Regions from separate parts of the Streptomyces sp. B8-7 genome, predicted to be linked through region 2. Evidence: riboswitches for the same ligand, from Rfam matches in the RefSeq annotation. Region 2 holds a riboswitch; each other region holds the start of a gene.
What was found. A riboswitch is a leader RNA that binds a small molecule or an ion and turns the genes downstream of it on or off. The one in region 2 is predicted to bind cyclic di-AMP.
Positions count from the first base shown of each region.

Region 1: linked by a shared signal. The riboswitch ahead of AC5K6T_RS24285 (M23 family metallopeptidase) and the one ahead of AC5K6T_RS28845 (transglycosylase family protein) in region 2 are both predicted to bind cyclic di-AMP.
Region 3: linked by a shared signal. The riboswitch ahead of AC5K6T_RS01370 (C40 family peptidase) and the one ahead of AC5K6T_RS28845 (transglycosylase family protein) in region 2 are both predicted to bind cyclic di-AMP.

Region 1 covers NZ_JBYRRL010000004.1:967,414-974,516, reverse strand. Annotated here, with positions in the region: gene AC5K6T_RS24290 (PrsW family intramembrane metalloprotease) at 1-1,334, shown strand, start outside; gene AC5K6T_RS24285 (M23 family metallopeptidase) at 1,447-2,490, opposite strand; cyclic di-AMP (ydaO/yuaA leader) riboswitch at 2,502-2,660, opposite strand; gene AC5K6T_RS24280 (PP2C family protein-serine/threonine phosphatase) at 2,926-4,119, opposite strand; tRNA gene AC5K6T_RS24275 (tRNA-Met) at 4,496-4,569, opposite strand; gene AC5K6T_RS24270 (SUKH-3 domain-containing protein) at 4,746-5,555, shown strand; gene AC5K6T_RS24265 (dihydrofolate reductase family protein) at 5,673-6,809, opposite strand; gene AC5K6T_RS24260 (FtsX-like permease family protein) at 6,919-7,103, opposite strand, start outside.
Region 2 covers NZ_JBYRRL010000006.1:109,546-116,648, forward strand. Annotated here, with positions in the region: gene AC5K6T_RS28820 (NAD(P)/FAD-dependent oxidoreductase) at 1-547, opposite strand, end outside; gene AC5K6T_RS28825 (Ppx/GppA phosphatase family protein) at 1,083-2,036, opposite strand; gene AC5K6T_RS28830 (DUF501 domain-containing protein) at 2,033-2,689, opposite strand; gene AC5K6T_RS28835 (FtsB family cell division protein) at 2,726-3,202, opposite strand; gene eno (phosphopyruvate hydratase) at 3,297-4,583, opposite strand; gene AC5K6T_RS28845 (transglycosylase family protein) at 5,186-5,899, opposite strand; cyclic di-AMP (ydaO/yuaA leader) riboswitch at 5,903-6,081, opposite strand; gene AC5K6T_RS28850 (transglycosylase family protein) at 6,264-7,103, opposite strand, start outside.
Region 3 covers NZ_JBYRRL010000001.1:300,115-307,217, reverse strand. Annotated here, with positions in the region: gene AC5K6T_RS01385 (esterase/lipase family protein) at 1-367, shown strand, start outside; gene AC5K6T_RS01380 (M23 family metallopeptidase) at 849-2,621, shown strand; gene pcrA (DNA helicase PcrA) at 2,764-5,307, opposite strand; cyclic di-AMP (ydaO/yuaA leader) riboswitch at 5,537-5,703, shown strand; gene AC5K6T_RS01370 (C40 family peptidase) at 5,712-6,911, shown strand.

The sequences.
Region 1 (7,103 bases), on a different contig from region 2:
CGTACGCGACGCCTCCCGCGGTCCGGCCGGGACGTGCCGCGCCCGGGGGCGGTCCCCGGGGGCGGCCCTCCTGGGTGGGCCGGGCCGCGCTGACCGGCCTGTTGGCGGTGTCGGGTCTGGTGATCCTGGCGCTGGTGCGCGAGCAGACCGGCACCGAGGGCCTGGTGGTGGGCCTGGGCCTGGCCGTGCTGCCGGTGCCCCTGCTGCTCGCCGCGTTCCGGTGGCTGGACCGGGTGGCTCCGGGCCCGTTGCGGAACCTGGTGTTCTCCTTCGCGTGGGGTGCGGGCGCGGCGGCGCTGATCGCGATCGTCGCGAACGGCTTCGCGATGCGCTGGATCGCGGCGGCGACGGCCGATCCGGCGGGCGCGGACGCGCTGGGCACGACGTTCGTGGCGCCGGTGGTGGAGGAGTCGGCGAAGGCGGCGGCGGTGCTGCTGGTGTTCCTGTTCCGCAGCCGCGATCTCACCGGCGTCGTCGACGGTGTGGTGATAGCGGGTGTCACGGCGACGGGCTTCGCTTTCACGGAGAACGTCCTCTACCTGGGCAGCGCCTTCGGCACGGACCGGCTGACGGGGGGCGCGGGGCTCACCTCGGTGACGGCGGTGACGTTCTTCGTGCGGGTGGTGATGTCGCCGTTCGCGCACCCGCTGTTCACGGTGCTGACCGGGATCGGGTTCGGCGCCGCCGCGCTGTGCGGTGACGGCCGGCCGCGGAGCAGGGTGCTGCTGCCGCTGGCGGGTCTGCTGCCCGCGACGGGCCTGCACGCGGTGTGGAACGGCGCGGTGGCGTGGGGCGGGTACGGCTTCCCCGTGGTGTACGGGGCGATCATGGTGCCGTCACTCGGCCTGGTGACCTGGCTGCTGATCCGGACGCGTCAGCGGGAGCTGCACGCGGTGCGCGAGGAGCTCGGGGTGTATGTGACGGCGGGCTGGCTGACGCCGGCGGAACCGTACGTCCTGGGCTCGATGCGGGCCCGCGGGCTGGCCCGCGCGTACGCGGCGCGCCATCTGGGCAGGGCGGCGGGCCGTCAGGTGGCCCGGTACGAGGCGGCCGCGGCGTCACTGGCGTTCCTGCGGCACCGGGGCCGCCGGAACGGGGCCGGTGCGGACTTCACCGCACGGGAACGTGAGCTGCTGCACGCGCTGTGGGCGGGCCGCACCACGGCCGGACCGGCGCTGCGGTACGCGGCGCGGGCGGCGGCCGCACCGCCCCGCCGGACACCCACGACCGCCCACCACGGCTACGACGACGACTACTACGGCCACGGCCACGGCCACGAGTGCGGTCAGCCCGTCCCCGGCCCCGTACCGCACATGAGGAACCGGCGGCCCTGACGTCGGGGGGTGTCGTCAGGACCGCCGGTTCACTCCGGGCCCGACGGGGCGGGCCGGGGCACCTCACCGGGCGGGGGGGCGCCCGGTGCCGTGCGGGATCGGCAGGGGCGTCTCAGGGGGTGAGACCCCGCTCGCGCAGCCAGGCCAGCGGGTCCACGCCGCCCGCGGCCCCGCCGATGTGGACCTCCAGGTGCAGGTGGGGACCGGTGACGTTGCCCGTGGCGCCGACGCGCCCGATGACGTCGCCGGTGTTGACCTTCTGGCCGACGCTGACGTTGATCGAGGACTGGTGCGCGTACCAGAGCTCGGTGCCGTCCTCCAGGGTGAGGACCGTGCGGTAGCCGTACGACCCGCTCCAGCCGGCCTCGGTGATCGTGCCGGTGTGGACGGCCTTGATGGGCGTACCGGTGGGCGCGGCGAAGTCCAGGCCGGTGTGGTAGCCGGAGGACCACATGGAGCCGGCCTGCCCGAAGAGGGAGGTGAGCGTGTACGAGGAGGTCGGCAGCGTGTACTGGCGGGCCAGCTCGGCGAGCCGCTCGGCCTCGGCCTTCTTGCGGGCCTCCTCCTCCGCGGCGGCCTTCGCGGCGGCGGCCTCGGCCTCGGCCTCCTTCTCGGCCTTGGCGGCGGCCTCGGCGAGTTCCTTCGCCGCGGCGGCCTGGGCGGCCTGGGCGGCCTTGGTGTCGGCCTGGCTCTGCTGCCGCTCGGCCTGGGCGATGATGCGGGCCCGCAGGGCCTCGCCTGCGTCGTCGGCGCCCTGGGCGGTGTCGGCGGCCGTGGTGCCGATGCCGCTGAGCGGGGCGGCGGGCTCTTCGGCGGGCTGCTCCTCGTCGGACAGCAGGGTGCCGACGGAGGGCAGGTCGGGCATGGAGATGGCGACCGGCGGCTTGCCGGACTGGGCGCTGGCCATGCCGCCGGCGCCGACAGCGGCTATGACGCCGACGCCGAGGACGGTGGAGCTGCGGGCGAGTCCGCCGCCGCGCTGCTTGGAGACCCGGTGCCTGCCGCGTACGGGGCGGACGGTGTCCGCGGTGGGGTTCCACTCCTCCCACGGACCGTCGTCGGTGCGGGGGCCGCCGTAGGCGAAGACCTCGGCGGTGTCGGCGGAACGCTGGCCCGGCACGAACGGGGCTTGCGGGGCAGGCCGGTTGGACGCCACGTGGGCGTACTCCTTTCCTTCCTTCTCGCCTACCGGGTTAGCTGACGGGTTCGGAACAGGAAGGTCTCCTACGCGCGTATACCGGCCGTCGGTGCACGGCGGGCATTCGCGTGATTCACCCCAAGTTGGTGGTTCCCCGGTTCCCTTGCGGGATTCGGCGCGTGCGCACGGAGCCGCCTCTTGTGACGGCTGGGACGACCGCTGCGTTATCGGACAGTAATAGAAGCGGGTCCCTCTTTCCAAGCTGTTCGGCTTGATCATTGCAGTTTCCGGGCAGGAGATTCACCCCAGGAGGGGCGAAAGCCGGGCGAGTTGACCCGGCACCCACGACGTCCGAGTTTCTGACGTTTACTCAGCTGTTATGCGGAGGGCACCCGTCCGATCACATCGCGTGACGCGAGCCGGAGAAGACCCGCCGCCGGGCGGCTCCGGAACTCACGGCGACCCGCCGCCCCCGCTCCTCCTGCCGGCGGACCCCTCGGCCCCCGCGGAGCCCGCCGCATCCAGGGGACGGCGGACGGCGAGCAGGGCCATGTCGTCGCCGAGTGCGCCACCCGAGTGGCCGCGTACCTCCTCCGCCAGAGCCGACAGCAGCGCCGCGGGCCCGCGGAAGACCCGGCCGGTGAGCCGCAGCTCCGGGTCGTAGAAGACGCCGTCCGCGTCACGGGCCTCGGACAGCCCGTCGGTGTACAGCAGCAGGGTGGCCCCGCCCGGAAAGGGCACCTCCTCGACCCGGTCCGGCCCGCGGCCGAGGTCGCCGAGGCCCAACGGCAGCGCGGGGCTGCGCGGGTGCACCGGGCGCACGGTGCCGTCGCCGTACAGCACGAGCGGCGGGGGGTGCCCGCGGTTGAGGACGCGTGCGAGGGCTTCGCGGTGCGGCAGTTCGGCGAGCGCGGCGGTGGTGAACCCTTCCAGCGCGTCCAGGCCCGCCCGACGCGCCCCCTCACGGTCGAGCGCGCGTTCCAGCCGGTCGGCGACACCGGCCAGGGTGGCCTCCTGCTCGGCCGCCTCCCGGAACGCCCCGATCACGACGGCGACCGCGGACACCGCACCCATGCCCTTGCCGCGGACGTCCCCGACGACGAGCCGCACCCCGTGCGGGGTGTCCTGCACCGCGTACAGGTCGCCGCCGATGAGCGCGTCCTCCTGCGCGGCCTCGTAGCGGGCGGCGATGTCGAGGCCCCCGATCCGTTCGGCGGGCTCGGGCAGGACGGCGCGCTGGGTGGCCTCGGCGATCTCCCGGGCGGAGGCGAGCCGCTCGCTGCTGCGGCGGACGAGGACGTTGATGACGACGGCGAGGAACGCCACGGTGACGACGGTGATCTGCTCGGTGACCGCCTCGGCCTCCAGGGCGATGCCCATCAGCACGTGCAGGGTGAGGACGACGACGACCGCGGCGGAGCCGATGAGCACCGTGCCGCGCCGTGAGTACAGCGGGGCGGCGACGAGGGGCGCGGCGGTGAAGAACGGTGCGGCGGCGTACACGTCCGGGGTGAGGGCGTCGTAGACGAGTCCGGCGCTGATCAGCAGGACGGGCAGGACGCGGACGAAGGCACGGGTCGACGAGATCCGCCGCCGGTCGTCGGCTGCGGCCGCCGAGCCGCCGACCGGCCCGACGGGCGGTCCCACACCCCTCACCTCACCAGCCGGCACCCTGTCTCCCGGCGTACGTCGACGGTCGGGCCGCGCCTCGGCCCGTCCGTCCAGCCTCGCCGGTGCACCCCCGCGCGGCGAGCGGAACGGTCCGACCGGGCTACGCCGGGAGCGGGCCGGCGCACGCAGGCGGGCCGGCCGCCGCCTGACGCGGCCGCCGCCTGACGCGGACGGCTCAGGGCGACGGCCACGGAGAGGGACCGGGAGCCGGCACCGGGGCGTGGCATGGCGTGGCGTGGCGTACGAGCACACGGGGAGACGGGGAGACGGGGAGACGGGGAGACGGCACAAGCGTCATGGAACGACTCAGGGCCGGAGTCCGTTCACATGGACTCCGGCCCTGGGCCTTCAGTAGCGGGGACAGGATTTGAACCTGCGACCTCTGGGTTATGAGCCCAGCGAGCTACCGAGCTGCTCCACCCCGCGTCGGTGATTCAAGTGTACGCCATGCTCAGGACCACCAGCACCACGGTTTCCCGCACCCCCTTTCGTCTTCGAGATCCCGGAAGGAGAAGACCCCGTCTTCAACGTCCATGGTCCCCCGCCCCACCACCACGACCGTCCGGCCGCCATGTGCAACAGCAGGGTGCCAGGATGTCCGGGTGGTCAGCGCTGAAGAGTGGATTCGAATCCGTAGCGGCCTGCGGTTCGGCCAGAGGTTCCGAGGGACGGTGACGGCAGTCCCGAGACCGGGTGCGATCGGGATCTTCGTCGACATCGGTCTTCCGGTCGGAGGGTTCGTCGATGTTCTGCTTCTGCCGACGGCCGCAGAACGCTGGCCGAGCGAGGGGACCGAGGCCGCATTCGAGGTCTGGTGGGCCGATCAGCGACAGCAAGTGCGACTCAAGCCAGTCGACCCGCGGTTCCTGCGTGACGACTTCACCCACTGGCAGGCGGACTGGCGGCCCGGCTGGCCCGAAGACGTGCCGGTGGACAAGGCATGGGTCGATGCGGCGGTGACGCATCTACGGGGAACCGGCGTGATCGAGGAGACACTGCGCTCGGCAGGCTGGCGGCCGGGACGGCACGTCTCGACGGGCCGCTGGCGCAAGGCGCTCGAGAAGACCGGCCTGATCCGCATGCACGATGCCGCTGAAGCCTTCTTGGCGGAGTTCGGTGGCCTGGACGTCCGGATCAGCGGCCCCGGGATCACCTGCGCCAGGACCCCCTTCACCTTCGACCCGGACGACCTGATCGGCGAGGAGGACCGCTTCGCCGACTGGAGTCACACCATCGGGCGCGCCGTCTTCCCCCTCGGCGAACTCGATGAGGGCAGATTCCTCCTCGGCATCGACGAGAACAGCGAGATCTACCTGGTCGAGACCTGGCTGGCTACGTTCGGCTCTGCCCGGGACGCGCTGGAGAAGCTCATCCTGGGCGTCGCCCCGGAGCGGATCGAGACTGCCGACTGAGCAGCCCCAGCCGACCGGGCTCCACCCCGACGACGCTTCCCGACGGGCCGCGCGATCGCCCAAGATCCCGTGTCCCTGCCGGGGCGGAGGCGAAGGACGGGTTGGGCCGGGCTGAGGTCAGGCGGGGGGTTCCAGGTGCCGGTTGGGAGCCTTGGCGCGGTCCGCGTACTCGGGCAGGACGACGACGTGGGCACCGTGCGCGGTGAGGAGTCCGCTGCCGTCGGCCCCGGCGACGAAGGTGTCGGGTTCGCGCCAGGCGGTGACGACACGGCGGACGCCGGCGTCGAGGATGAGCCGGGCACAGGGGGCGGGGCGGGAGGCGCGGCGGGCGCAGGGTTCGAGGCTGGAGTAGACGGTGGCGCCGGGCAGCCGCGGGTCCGCCGGGTCGATCTTGGCGAGGGCGGCCTCCTCGGCGTGCACGAGGGGGTCGCCGACCTCGCGGGAGTGGCCGCGGGCCAGTTCGGTGCCGTCGGCGCCGACCACCACCGCACCCACGCTGAAGGCGGTGTCCGACGGCGGGCACAGCGCGGCCAGATCGCAGGCGAGGGCCAGCCAGTGCCGGTCGGCGGGCACGGTGCGCGGGCCGGTGCCGGGGGCGGTGGGCTCGTAGCGCATGAGGACGACGTCCTCGATGCGCCGGGTCTCCACCAGCCGCAGCCGGCCGCCCTGATAGCCGCCGGGGCCGAAGAGCCGTGGCGCTTCGGGGGTGCCGACCAGGAGGGGGGCGAGGACCAGCTGGAGTTCGTCGGCGAGCTGCTGCCGGAGCAGCTGGGTGTGCACGGTGCCGCCGCCCTCGACCATCAGTCGCCGCACCCCCCGTACGTCGTGCAGGTGCTCCAGCACGGCGGGCCAGTCGAGCCGGTCGCCGAGGTCGACGACGTCGGCGGCGAGCCCCGCCCGCGCGGCGCGTCCGGCACCCCTGCCGGTGGTGTACAGCACCTTCTCACCGCCGGTGTGCCAGAAGCGGGCCGCGGGGTCGAGATCGCCGCTGGCGCTGACGCAGACCTTCAGCGGGAACTCCGCCCGCCCCTGTGCGACGCGCGCGGCCCGCCGCTCGGCGGAGTTGACGAGCAGCCGGGGGTTGTCGGCGCGCAGGGTGCCCGCACCCACCAGGATCGCGTCGCAGGAGGCCCGTACCTCGTCCACCCGGTCGAAGTCGGCCGGGGAGGAGAGCAGCAGCCGCTCCGGGCCGGTGTCGTCGAGGTACCCGTCGAGGGAGACGGCGGCGGAGAGAAGGACGTACGGGAACGGCATCGGCGCGAATCTCTCACTCTCACGGAGAACGGACGGCATCACACACCAGGGCCCCCATCCTCGCGCCTCCCCCGGGCCCCGGGAACTCCCCCCGCCTCCACCCGCACCGTCAGCCATGCGCCCGCGCCCCCAGATAGGGATCCCCCCGCAGCACCCCCCGACTGCCCAGCAACACCCCGCCGGCCAGCCCGAGAGCCGGGAGCAGCAGTACTGCGGCGGTCCAGCCCGGTCCTGGCAGGGAGTCACTGAGTGTGATCGGCAGTCCGAGCGTGCTGCTGAGCGGACCCGCGAGGG
Region 2 (7,103 bases):
CCTCGCCGATGGTCTCGGCACCGGCGAAGCCCCCGCCGACGAACACGAAGGTGAGCGCCTTGCGGCGGATGTCCTCGTCCGTGGTGGAGGCGGCCTTGTCGAGCTGCTCCAGCACGTGGTTGCGCAGGCCGATGGCCTCCTCGATGCCCTTCATGCCGATGCCCTGCTCGGCGAGGCCGGGGATCGGGAAGGTGCGGGAGACCGCGCCGAGCGCGATCACCAGGTAGTCGAAGGGCAGTTCGTAGGCCTCGCCGACCAGCGGGGCGACCGTCGCGACCTTGCGGTCCTGGTCGATGGTGGTGACCCGGCCGGTGAGGACCTCCGCCTTGGGCAGCACGCGTCGCAGCGGGACGACGACATGGCGCGGGGAGATGCTGCCGGCGGCGGTTTCGGGGAGGAAGGGCTGGTAGGTCATGTACGACCGGGGGTCGACGACCGTGACGGTCGCCTCTCCGTAGCGCATCTTCTTCAGGATGCGCCGAGCGGCGTACAGGCCTACGTACCCACCGCCTACTACGAGGATCCTGGGACGCTCCGTGGTGCTCATGCCATCGAGTATCCACCCGGCTCAGGACCGTCGCTCGTGCGCCCCTTCACAAGGTCGGGCGGGCCTCGTGCTACACTCCGCGGCCCACGTGACCGAGGCCACCCTGCGGATCGGGAACCATGATCAGCCCCGGCCCGTTGTCAATGCCGCGTGAACTGGCTCTCCGGGCTTCGGAAACCGTTGTGAGCATCGCTCCCCGGGGCCGTGCCCCCTCTCGCCGCGGCGACCCCACTCCCGCATTCGAAGGCCCCTCGGACCACCGGAACGGCCTATCGGAGGCCCCTCGGCACCCTTCGGGGCCGAAATCCTTGTGAAGAACTTCACGAACTTTTCCGTCGCGGTACCCCGAAAGGCCCTTCCGCACCCCCTCCAGCCCGCTCATACGCTACCCGCGCCGCTCACCCGGCGACTACCGCCCGGTAGGAAATCGCCCTGCGGACCGCCCACTTCGGGCCGCGGGGCCGGCCACCCCCGGCACCCAGCCCGCCGCCCGCCGGCCGCCCCGCGTCGACGGCGCGCGGCGCGGGCCCGCCGGTCAGCGGGGGCCGGGCACCAGGGACCAGGCGATGCCGTCGAGGATGTCGTGCTCGCTCACCACGACCTCCGCGGCGCCGGTGCGCTCCATGACCGCCAGCAGGACCAGAGCACCCGCCGCGATCACGTCGACGCGGCCGGGGTGCAGGGAGGGGATCGCCGCGCGCTCGGCGTGCGTGGAGGACAGCAGACGGCCGGCGATCTCGCGCACCCGGTCGCGGGAGACCCGGGAGTGGTGGATGGCCCGCGAGTCGTAGGCGGGCAGGTCCTGCGCGATCGCCGACACGGTGGTCACCGACCCGGCGAGGCCGACCAGGGTGCGCGCCTCGCGCAGCGGCACCGACCGCTCGGCGAGGTCCAGGGCGGCCTCGACGTCGGCGCGCAGCGCGGCGATCTGCTCCTCGGCGGGCGGGTCGGTGATCCGCCCGTCGCGCACCAGGTGCCGCTCGGTCATCCGCACGCAGCCGACGTCCACCGAACGCGCCGCGCGCACGTGCTCCTCGCCGACGACGAACTCCGTGGAGCCGCCTCCGATGTCCACCACCAGGAACGGCCGGTGCAGGTCGGCCCGCCCGGCCAGTTCCCTGGTCGCCCCGGCGAAGGAGAACTCGGCCTCCTGTTCGCCGGTGATGACCTCGGGTTCCACGCCCAGGATGTCCAGGACGCCGCGGACGAACTCGTCGCGGTTCTCCGCGTCCCGGGAGGCGGAGGTCGCCACGAAGCGCAGCCGTTCGGCGCCGTGCTCCTTGATGGCGGCGGCGTACTCGCGGCAGGCGGCGAAGGTGCGCTCCAGCGCCTCGGGGGCCAGCCGCCCGGTGCGGTCGACGCCCTGGCCGAGCCGCACGATCGTCATCCGGCGGTCCAGGTCGACCAGTTCACCGGTCGCGGGGTCGACGTCGGCGACGAGCAGGCGGATGGAGTTCGTACCGCAGTCGATGGCGGCGACGCGCGTCACCGGTCCTCCCCTCCGGCCGTGCCGTCCGCCGCGGCGGCCTCGGACCTCTCGGGCGTGTCGGATGTGTCGGATGTACCGGTTCCACCGGGTGCGCCGGGTGCGCCGGGTGCGCCGGGTGCGCCGGGTGCGCCGGGTGCGCCGGGCAGGGTGACGCAGGCGCCCTTGCGCCACCACTCCGGCAGCATCGCGAGGGCCTCGTCGCCGAGCGGGTTCACACCGGGGCCGGCGGCCAGCGAGTGGGCGACCAGGACGTGCAGGCACTTGACCCGGTCGGGCATGCCGCCCGCGCTGGGGAAGTTCCTCAGCTCCTCGATCGCGTCGCGGCGCCGGACGTAGTCCTCGTGCGCGGCGCGGTAGGCCGCGGCCAGCTCCGCGTCGCTCCGGAGCCGCTCGGTCATCTCCTTCATCACGCCCTCCGCCTCCAGCGTGCCGATGGCCGAGTTCGCCTTGGGGCACGTCAGGTAGTAGAGCGTCGGGAAGGGGGTGCCGTCCGGCAGCCGGGGGGCGGTCTCGACGACGTCGGGCTGCCCGCACGGGCACCGGTGCGCGATGGCGCGCAGTCCGCGCGGCGGCCGCCCGAGCTGCTGCTGGAAGGCCTCGACGTCCGCGTCGGTGGGCTCGGTGCGCGGGGTGGGCGGCGGGGGCGTGTGCATGCGTGTCTTTCTCGTTCGGGTACCGGGACGGCCGCCTCAGCGGTCGGAGGCGTCGGACGTGTCGACGCCGTCCCAGACGTTGGAGTACCAGGGGCGGTCCGCCGCCCCGAGCTCGGCGCGGGACCGCTCCGCCGCGTCCGGGTCGACGACGACGTAGCCGGTCTCGCCGGGCATCACATAGTGCAGCCGCTGCCGGATCTGCTGCTCGGCGTAGGCGTCGTCCTGCCAGCGCGCCTTGAGGTCGCGCAGTTGCTCCACGCGCTCCTCGGCCTGCCGCTTCTGCCGCTGCAGGTCGGCGATCTCGGCGCGCTGGGCGACGTACTGCCGCATGGGGTAGGCGAGCGCCACCACCAGCGAGCAGACCACCAGGGCGAGCAGCGCGGCCCGGCCGGTCAGCCGGGAGCGGCGGGCCTGGCGGCGGGTCTGGGAACGGTAGACGCGGGCCGCGGTCTGCTCGCCGAGCAGTCGCAGCCTGGTCGTGGTGGAGAACCGGTCCCGGTCCTTCACGGCCATGTGTGCCCGCCTCCCGTTCACGCGCGTACGTCCCCGCACACGGTACGGGACCGGGTACGGGGACGTACGGACGACGCCTCGTCGGGGCTGCGGCTCAGCCCTTGAAGCGGGGGAACGCCGAGCGGCCGGCGTACACCGCGGCGTCGTCGAGGATCTCCTCGATGCGCAGCAGCTGGTTGTACTTGGCGACGCGCTCGGAGCGGGCCGGGGCGCCGGTCTTGATCTGGCCGCAGTTGGTGGCGACGGCCAGGTCGGCGATGGTGACGTCCTCGGTCTCGCCGGAGCGGTGGGACATCATGCACTTGTAGCCGTTGCGCTGGGCGAGCTCGACGGCGTCCAGGGTCTCGGTGAGCGAGCCGATCTGGTTCACCTTGACCAGCAGCGCGTTGGCGGCACCGTCGTCGATGCCGCGCTGCAGCCGCTCGGGGTTGGTGACGAACAGGTCGTCGCCGACCAGCTGGACCTTGTCGCCGAGCCGGTCGGTGATGACCTTCCAGCCGGCCCAGTCGTCCTCGAACAGCGGGTCCTCGATGGAGACGAGCGGGTAGGCCGCCACGAGCTCCTCGTAGTACTCCGTCATCTCCGCGGCGGAGCGCTCCTTGCCCTCGAAGACGTACTTGCCCTCCTTGTAGAACTCGGAGGCGGCGACGTCGAGCGCCAGCGCGATCTGCTCGCCGGGCACGTAGCCGGCCTGCTTGACGGCCTCCAGGATGAGGTCCAGCGCCTCGCGGTTGGAGCCCAGGTTGGGGGCGAAGCCGCCCTCGTCGCCGAGGCCGGTGGACAGGCCCTTGGACTTCAGGACGGCCTTGAGGGTGTGGTAGACCTCGGCGCCCCAGCGCAGGGCCTCGGAGAAGGACTCCGCGCCGATCGGGGCGATCATGAACTCCTGGATGTCCACGTTGGAGTCGGCGTGCGAGCCGCCGTTCAGGATGTTCATCATCGGCACCGGCAGCAGGTGCGCGTTGGGGCCGCCCAGGTAGCGGAACAGCGGCAGGTCGCTGGCCTCGGACGCGGCGTGGGCGACGGCGAGCGAGACGCCGAGGATGGCGTTGGCGCCGAGGGAGCCCTTGTTGTCGGTGGCGTCCAGGTCGAACATGGCCTGGTCGATCAGGCGCTGCTCGGTGGCGTCGTAGCCGACGAGCTCCGGTCCGATCTGCTCGATGACGGCGAGGACGGCCTTCTCGACGCCCTTGCCGAGGTAGCGGTTCGAGTCGCCGTCGCGGAGCTCGATGGCCTCGAAGGCGCCCGTGGAGGCGCCGGACGGAACGGCGGCACGACCCGTGCTGCCGTCGTCGAGGCCGACCTCGACCTCGACCGTGGGGTTGCCTCGGGAGTCCAGGATTTCCCGGGCTACGACGACGTCGATGGACGGCACGAGCATCTCCTTCATGGATGTGACGCGGTGGGCAGGCCGCGGGTGTGGCTCTGCGAGACGAGCCTAACCGGCTCCGGGGGATCGGCCAGCCGATGGCTCATCACGTGGACGGAACCGAGCGTAAATTGTTTCCTAACGGAACAAAAGCGGGGCGGGGTGCCGTCCTGAACGGACCGGAAACCGACCCGGACGGACCGGCGCGGCGGAGGCGGCCGCCGGGGACCGGCCCGGACCCGACCGCGGAGCGGCCGGGGGCGGCCGCCGGACACCGTCCCGCACGGACCGGAGCCCGCAGGACCGGGGCCCGCACGGATCGGAGCCGGCAGGACCGGGGCCCGCACAGACCGGAGTGCGCACGGATCACGGCCGGGCCGGATCAGGGCACGCACAGATCAGGGCCCGGCAGGATCGGGGCACGCGCGGACCAGGGCCCGGCCGGATCGGGGCACGCGCGGACCAGGGCCCGGCCGGGGTGCGCCGGAGGCGCGCCGGGACGCACCCCGCCCCGGCGCGTACGGGGGGACACGCGCCGGGGCGGGAGCTTGGGGGGGAGAGGCGGGGAGCCTCGGCGGAGGTGGGGGCCTCCGGACGGGACGGGCCGCCGCGCCCTACTTCAGGTGCAGCTGCTGGCCCGGGTAGATGAAGTCCGCGTCGTCGATGATGTCCTTGTTCAGCCGGAACAGCTTCTGCCAGCCGCCGTCGACGTCGTGCTCCGCGGCGATCTCGCTGAGGGTGTCGCCCTTGACGACCTTGTACTCGCCGTCGCCCTTCTTGACCTTCTTGCCGGTCGGGGTGGTGACGGTCTTCTTCGTCCGCTGCGGGGCGGCCTGCTGCGCCGGGCGCTCCTGGGAGCGGGAGACGCCGGGCTGCTCGGCCGAACGGCTGGTGGTGTCGGCGCTCGGCTGCGAGGGGGCGGCCGCGGCGGAGCCGCCGTCGTTCGCGGCGCCCGACAGGCCGACGCCGCAGACCGGCCAGGCACCCTTGCCCTGACCCGCCAGGACCTTCTCGGCGATCTCGATCTGCTGGGCCTTGCTGGCCTGGTTCGCGCTGGCGGCGTACTGGGTGCCGCCGTACGCGGCCCAGGTGGAGGCGGAGAACTGCAGGCCGCCGTAGTAGCCGTTGCCGGTGTTGATGGACCAGTTGCCGCCGGACTCGCACTGGGCGACGGCGTCCCACTCGGAGGCGGTGGCGGCGGAGGCGTTGCCGGCCGCGACCAGCGGGGCGGCGACGGCGGCGCCGGCCACGCCGGCGACGGCGATGGCACGGGTGGAGCGCTGGAGGGCGGACGGACGACGGTGCTTGCCCTTGCCGGAGAACAGCATGGAGGATCCCCTCACCGACGCCTGCGAGGTGAGCTGTCGGGTTCGGGCCGGTTGAGTTGCCCGGCCGCGCGCTCCTGGGCGCGCGGCTTCACCCCAAGCCGGTTCCGGCGTCGAGTCACCCCAACCGCCGGGCCCGGCACTTACCTTGGGTCCCCCGCTCCTGCCTACGGCGCATGACGCGACGACTGTTCCCGGGCGGCCGCTGGCAGGATTCGGCGTTGCGGCCGTCGGGGCTCGTGTTGGCGAGCGGTGATGACGGTAGACACGCGATCGGCGGAATTTCAAAGACGATCAGGGCCTCTGAGACTCATCCCACACTTTCACCAAAACGGACATTCACCAACGAACCATGCGTGAACTCCCGCTACTTTTCACCCGATTCGCCCCCGACCGCGAGCGTCTGACCGGGGACGATGAGGTCCGGGTCGGTACCGACCGTCTCCCGGTTCCCGTCGTACAGCGCGCGCCATCCGCCGTCGAGGTCAAGGGAGTCGGCGATGCCCGAGAGGCTGTCGCCCTCCCGGACGACGTACTCGCCGTCGGCGGCGCCGAGGGCGGCGGGGCCGCCGGAGGCGTCCCGGCCCTCGGAACCGGCCGCACGGCCGCCGCCCGCCCCCTCCTCGGCGACGGCGCCGCGATGCCGTCCGGTGCCGGGCTGGAACGGATCGGCCGAAGAGGCGCCGTTCGGGGTGGACTTGTCCGAGTTGTCCGCTGGGCCGCCGACGCCCGCAGGGGCGTCGCCGGCCTCCTCGCCCGTGAGGGCAGGAGAGGAGCCGGGGGTGGCGCCCGCGCCGGCCGACGGGTCAAGGGCGTCCGATGTGTCCGACTTGGCGCTGTCGGGCGAGTCGCCCGGCCCTGAAGCTCCGGACGCCGGGCCGCCACCCGGGCCGGACTCGCCGGACGCGCCGCGGGAATCGGACTCCTCGGACGGTCCGGATGTCTCGGACGATGCAGCCGAATCCGGCGACTTGGGTGATACGGAGGAGTCGGGCGTAACCGGCGAAGTAGATTTTCCGGTCGGCCCGGAGTGGCCGGACCCGTCCTCCGCGACGCCGGTGTCGACGTCCGCCGGTGCCGCGTCCTCGCCGAGCCCCGCGAGCGGACCGCAGGCCGGCCACGCCGACACGCCCTGGTCGGCCAGGACACGCTCGGCCACGGCTATCTGCTGCCGGCGGCTGGCCTGGTCCGGGCCCGGGGCGTACTC
Region 3 (7,103 bases), on a different contig from region 2:
CACGCTGGGTACCCCGCACGCGGGCACCCGGGTCGTGCCGCTGGCGGACGCGCACCCGATCGTGCGCCAGATGCGCCCGGGGTCGCCGGTCGTGGAGGAGCTGTCCCGCCCGGCCGAGGGCTGCCGGACCCGGTTCGTGAGTTTCTGGAGCGACCTCGACCACCTGATGGACCCGCCGGAGACCGCCCGTATCGCGCACCCGGACCTGCTCGCGCGGAACGTGCCGGTGACCGGGATCGGCCACCTCGCGCTGTCCGTGCACCCCGCGGTCGCGGACGGCATACGGCAGGCCCTCGACGCCGCGGACGACGCGGACGACACGGCGGAGCCGGCGGCCGCCCCGGGCGACGGCCTGACCGTGGCCTGAGGCGGAGCCGCAGCCTCCCCCGCCCCCACCGCTCCCGCTCCCCCGGCCTCCACACTCCCGCCCCTCCCGTTGCCCCGCCGCTCCGGCTCCTCCCGCGCCCCGCCCCTCGGCTCCCCGGCTCAGCCACCCGCCTCCCCCTCACTCCTCCCCTCTCTCCTCCCCTCTCTCCTCCCCTCTCTCCTCCTCTCACACCGCCCCTCTCTCCTCTCCCCTCCCCCGCGACGCGCCACGGCCTCGGCCCGGCCTCGCCCCGCCCCGGCGCCACGCCGCTGACCTGGCATCTCGCGGGCCGGGAGGCCGGCCCACAACCGCGCGTTCACCAGGTCCACTTGGGTTCTCCACCTCCCGGACACCCGCCCCGGCACGGCCGCTCGGCGCCACGCACGGGGCCACCGGAGCACCACTCGACACCCACCAGAAGTCGAACGCTCTTCGAACACAAGGCCAAGGTCGTCCCCGCAAGCCGCCGAAACACGGCCGAATGCCCGTTTCCTGCCCGCACGAAACCTGCAGAAGATTGTCGTGCCCGCGTACCGCCGGGTACAGTCGCCGCACTGCTCTGGCAGCCCCTGTTGTCGAGGCGAAAGAGAAGTTGGTGAACGACCGTCACCCGTCGGGGATCATGACCACCCCGGCTCCGGCTTCCGATGCCGCCTCGGCGCACTACACGCCGTACGGCGCGCAGGAAGCCTCCTACGGTGACGTCACCCATGGCGACTTCACCAGTGGCGACTTCACCACATACGGCGGCTATGACGCGACCGGATTCACCGCGGGCGCCGCGGCCACCGGGGCGTACGCCGCGGACCCGCTGTTCGGCACGCTGCCCGGCGGCGGCCACGAGACCGCCGCGTACGACGCCTCGCAGTGGTCCGCGGCCGGTCACCAGCCCCACCACGACGCGTACGGGACCGGGCACCACGCCGCCTACGACGTGAGCGGCTACGACTCCGGCGCGTACGACGTGAGCGGCTACGACTCCGGCGCCTACGACTCCGGCACACACGACGCGACCGGCTGGGCCGCCGGCCACCAGCCATCGCCGCTCGTACCGCCGCAGTGCGCCGGGGAGGGCCCGAGCGCGCAGTGGGACGCGAGCGCCTGGCTCCAGCCCGGCGGAACGGGCGCCCCCGGCGACCAGGCGACCCAGCAGTGGTCCTGGGACACCCAGAGTTCCGACACCGGCGCCTACGACGCCACACAGTGGAACTCCGACGGCACGCCGGTCTCGTACGAGCAGTCCTTCGAGCAGCAGGCCACGGCGGCCTTCGAGCAGGTGGCGCACACCGAGCACGAGCCGACCGGCTACACCGAGGGAACTGGCTACACCGAGGGAACCGCCTACCCCGACGACGCCGCGTACGGCGGCAAGAGCGGCCACGAGCACGGCGGCGGACACGGCGATCCGGCCGCCACCGGCGAACTGCCCGCCCTGGAGCTGCAACTCCTCGCCGAACAAGGGGACAAGCGGGCCACGGCCCGCCCGGCTGCCTCCCGCGGCGGGTCCCGCTCCCGCCGCCGCACCCCCGCCAAGCGGTCCGCGCTGCTGACGATCGCGGTGCCCTCGGCGTGCGTGATGGGTGTCGCCGGTATCGCCGCCGCCTCGGTGGGCAGCCTGACCGGCGACGACGGCCAGGACATGGCGACGACCGCGGCGGACGTGCCGGACGCGACGCAGGTGAAACCGTCCGCCGCCAACAGCAAACTCGACGTCCAGCTGCAGAAGGTCACCGCCGGCGCCGACGACTTCATGGACCGCGCCAGCCGCACCCAGGAGCGCATCGACCTCAAGGCGGCGCAGGAGCTGGAGCGGAAGCGGGCGTCGGAGGAGGCGGCCCGCAAGGAGCGGCTGCGTCCCAAGTTCGCGCTGCCGGTCGCCCGGCACGGACTCAGCGCCTACTACGGGCAGTCCGGCATCAACTGGATGTCCGTGCACACCGGGATCGACTTCCCCGTCTCGTACGGCACGCCGGTGATGGCCGCGACCGACGGCACCGTACGGACGCAGTGGAACAGCGCCTACGGCAACATGGTGATCGTGACCGCGATGGACGGCACGGAGACGTGGTACTGCCACCTCTCCAGCTACCAGGTCCCCTCCGGTGCGACCGTCAAGGCCGGCGACACGATCGCCTACTCGGGGAACTCCGGCAACTCCACCGGCCCGCACCTGCACTTCGAGGTGCGCCCGGGCGGCGGCTCGTCGATCGACCCGCTGGCCTGGCTGCGCAGCCACGGCCTGAACCCGCAGTAGCCCCTCCCCGCGGCGTTGGCGGTGAGCCCCGTCGGCCGCCCGGCGGGGCCTTTCGCGGTCCTGACCTCCTGACCCGCCCCGGTGCCGCGTGCCGCGTGCCGTGCATCCGCGCGGGTGCGCGGCACGCGGCACCGGGCGGTTGTCAGAGTTTCTCCACCGGCGCGTACCGCAGCACCAGCCGCTTCGGCTTCCCGTCGCCGAAGTCGATCGACGCCTGCGCGTTGTCCCCGGAGCCGGTCACCGCGAGGACCGTGCCGAGCCCGAACTGGTCGTGGGTGACCCGGTCGCCGACCGCGAGGGCCACCACCGCCTTCTGCGCGACGCGCTTGGTGGCGAACCCGGACGCACCCGACGCCGACGAGCGGGAGCGGGTCGACGACAGCGAGGCCGCCGCCGCTGCGAGCGGCCCGGCGGGGGCGGGCGCGGCCGATCCGGTCCGCTTCCACTCCAGGTGCGCGGCCGGGATCTCCTCCAGGAACCGGGACGGCGGGTTGTACGACGGCTGCCCCCAGGCGCTGCGCAGCGTCGACCGCGTCAGGTAGAGCCGCTCCCGGGCGCGCGTGATGCCGACGTAGGCCAGGCGGCGCTCCTCCTCCAGCTCCTTGGTCTGGCCGAGGGCGCGCATGTGCGGGAAGACGCCGTCCTCCATGCCGGTGAGGAAGACCACCGGGAACTCCAGGCCCTTGGCGGTGTGCAGGGTCATCAGCGTGATGACGCCGGAGCCCTCCTCGTCCTCCTCGGGGATCTGGTCGGAGTCGGCGACGAGTGCCACCTGCTCCAGGAACTCGGCGAGGGTGGGCGGCACGCCCGGCTGCTCCTCGCCCTCGCCGCCCGTCCCGCGCTCCTGCTCGAACTCCAGCGCCACGGCGGCGAGTTCCTGGAGGTTCTCGATGCGGGTCTCGTCCTGCGGGTCGGTGGAGGCCTGCAACTCGGCGAGGTAGCCGGTGCGTTCCAGGACGGCCTCCAGCACGGTGGCCGGGCCCGCGCCGGACTCGACGATCGTACGGAGTTCCTCCATCAGCGTGTTGAACCGCTTCACGGCGTTGGCGGACCGGGCGGCCATGCCGTACGCCTCGTCGACCCGCCGCAGCGCCTGCGAGAAGCTGATCTTCTCCCGCTGGGCGAGGGCGTCGACCATCGCCTCGGCGCGCTCCCCGATGCCGCGCTTGGGCACGTTGAGGATGCGGCGCAGCGGGACGGAGTCCTCCGGGTTGGCCAGCACCCGCAGATAGGCCAGGACGTCCCGGACCTCCTTGCGCTCGTAGAAGCGGACGCCGCCGACGACCTTGTACGGCAGGCCGACCCGGATGAAGACCTCCTCGAAGACACGGGACTGGGCGTTGGTGCGGTAGAACACCGCCATGTCCCCGGCCCTGGCCTCGCCCGCGTCGGTGAGGCGGTCTATCTCGTCGGCGACGAACTGCGCCTCGTCGTGCTCGGTGTCGGCGACGTAGCCGGTGATCTGCGCGCCGCTGCCCGCGTTGGTCCACAGGTTCTTGGGGCGACGGGACTCGTTCCGCTCGATGACGGCGTTGGCCGCGGAGAGGATGGTCTGGGTGGAGCGGTAGTTCTGCTCCAGCAGGATCGTCGTCGCGTCCGGGTAGTCCTCCTCGAACTGGAGGATGTTGCGGATGGTCGCGCCGCGGAAGGCGTAGATCGACTGGTCCGCGTCACCGACCACGCACAGCTCGGCGGGCGGCAGGTCGTGCTCGGCGGGCGGCACGTCGACCGGGTGCTCCCGGGTCCCGACCAGTTCGCGGACGAGGGCGTACTGGGCGTGGTTGGTGTCCTGGTACTCGTCGACGAGGACGTGCCGGAAGCGGCGGCGGTAGTGCTCGGCGACGTCCGGGAAGGCGCGCAGCAGGTTGACCGTCGTCATGATCAGGTCGTCGAAGTCCAGGGCGTTCGCCTCGCGCAGCCGCGACTGGTACAGGGCGTAGGCCTGGGCGAGGGTCTTCTCGAAGCCGTCGGAGGCCTGGGCGGCGAAGTCCTCCTCGTCGATCAGCTCGTTCTTCAGGTTGCTGATCTTGGCGCTGAACGACTTGGGCGGATAGCGCTTGGGGTCGAGGTCCAGATCACGGCAGACCAGGGCCATCAGGCGCTTGGAGTCGGCGGCGTCGTAGATCGAGAAGGACGAGGTGAAGCCCAGCTTCTTGGACTCGCGGCGCAGGATGCGCACACACGCGCTGTGGAACGTCATCACCCACATCGCGTTCGCGCGCGGGCCGACGAGCTGCTCGACGCGCTCCTTCATCTCGCCCGCGGCCTTGTTGGTGAAGGTGATCGCGAGGATCTGCCCCGGGTGCACCTGCCGCTCGGCGAGCAGATGGGCGATGCGGTGGGTGAGCACCCGGGTCTTGCCGGAGCCGGCTCCGGCGACGATGAGCAGCGGGGAGCCCGCGTGGACGACGGCGGCCCGCTGGTTGTCGTTGAGCCCCTCCAGCAGCGCCGCGGGGTCGACCGGCGGGCGGGGCGCGCCGCCGCGGTAGTACCCGCCCGCGCTCCCCTCGTCGCCCGCGTCACCGGTGGCCCACCGGTCCGGGGGCACGTCGAACTTCCCGCCGAACAGATCGTCCGGAACCCGCTCCGGAGTGTGATCGTCCTCGGGCGGCGGCGGGTGCTCCTCCTCGTGCCCGCGGGGGGGCTGGAGGTCCGCCAGGAAGCTGTCGTCAAAGAGGCTGCTCATCGCTCTCCGAGTCTAGGCGGCCCCACCGACAACCGGCCCCGGTCCCGCGAACTCCCCGCCGCCACGCTCCGTCACCCGACCGGCACCGCCCGCACCGGGACATGCCCGGACCGGCCGAGGTCACAAAAATGTATCGGGCATATCACCCGCCAACCTTCACACAAGCCACACGAGTTGGCTACCGTTCCGGGCAGGACGCACGACCCCCACCGGCGAACCCCGCCGGGCCGCGCGGCCTCCGCCGAGTCCGGTGCGCACTGCGCCCACCGGAGCCGGGGACCCACCGAACCCGGGGTGAATCGGCCCACTCCCACACGGGAGCGGCCGTAGGGCAACCCTTCCGAAGCACCCGCCCGAACCCGACAGCTAACCCGGTAGGCGGCCGATGGAAGGAGTCGCCTCTCTTGGCGTCGCACCGCAGGACGCGTCCCACCGGGCCGCGTGTCGCAGGCATCCGCACCCCCGCACTGGCCACCGCCGCCCTCACCTCGGTGGCCCTGATCTCCCAGTCGGCCGAAGCCGCTCCCACCGACGACGGCAGGCCGACCCTGGAGGAGATCGAGAAGAAGGTCGACGACCTCTACCGGCAGGCAGGATCCGCGACCGAGAAGTACAACTCCGCCAAGGAGCGGACCACGAAGCAGCGCAAGCGCGTCGACGTCCTCCTCGACGACGTCGCCGAGCGCACCCAGAAGCTCAACGACGCGCGCGAGGAGCTCGGTTCCCTCGCCGCGGCCCAGTACCGCACCGGCGCCGCCACGCCCGGCACGGCATCGGTCCTGCTCGCCGACAGTCCGCAGGACTACCTCGACCGGGCCCAGCTCATGGACCGGATGACCGGCCGTCAGAAGCACGCGGTCGACGACTACGTCACCCAGCAGTCGACGACCATGGAGAAGCGCCGCGAGGCCACCGAGAGCCTGGCCACGCTCACCGACTCCCAGGCCGAGCTGAAGGCCGCCAAGGCCACCGTGCAGGCCAAGCTGGCCGACGCGCGCGAGCTGCTGTCCCGGCTGACCGCCGAGGAGAAGGCCCGGCTCGCGGCCGTCGAGGAACGCGAGCGCGAGGAGGCCGCCCGCAAGGCCGCCGAGCTGGCCGAGCAGCAGCGGGCACGGGAGGCCTCCGAGGCCGCCGAGGCCGCCGCCCGGCAGGAGGCCGAGCCCGGGCCGAGCCCGTCCGCCGGCGTCCCCTCGGGCACGTCCGCCGACAGCCCGGCCCCGCCCGCCCAGGATCCCGGCGCCGCCGCCTCGAAGGCCGACATGGCGCTCGCCTTCGCCCGCGCCCAGATCGGCAAACCGTACGTCTGGGGCGCGGCCGGCCCCGGCTCCTACGACTGCTCCGGCCTCACCCAGGCCGCCTGGCGGGCCGCGGGCGTCACCCTCCCGCGCACCACCTGGGACCAGGTCGGCGCCGGCACCACCGTCCCGCTCTCCGACGCCCGGCCCGGCGACCTCGTCTTCTTCTACGACGACATCAGCCACGTCGGCCTCTACATCGGCGACGGCATGATGATCCACGCCCCCAAGCCGGGCACCTACGTCCGCGAGGAGTCCGTCTTCTACGACGGAGAGTCCGCCATCCACAGCGTGGCCCGCCCCGCCTGACCCTCCCACCACCCGGGGTGCTCCTCCCCCGCCCGGAGGAGCACCCCAGCCACCCCGACGGCACAGGAACCCGCGCACCAAGAGGGGCGCGGGAAACCGCGCACCGAAGGGGCGCGGGGAACTGCGCACCGAAGGGGCGCGGGGAACTGCGCACCGAAGGGGCGCGGGGAACTGCGCACCGAAGGGGCGCGG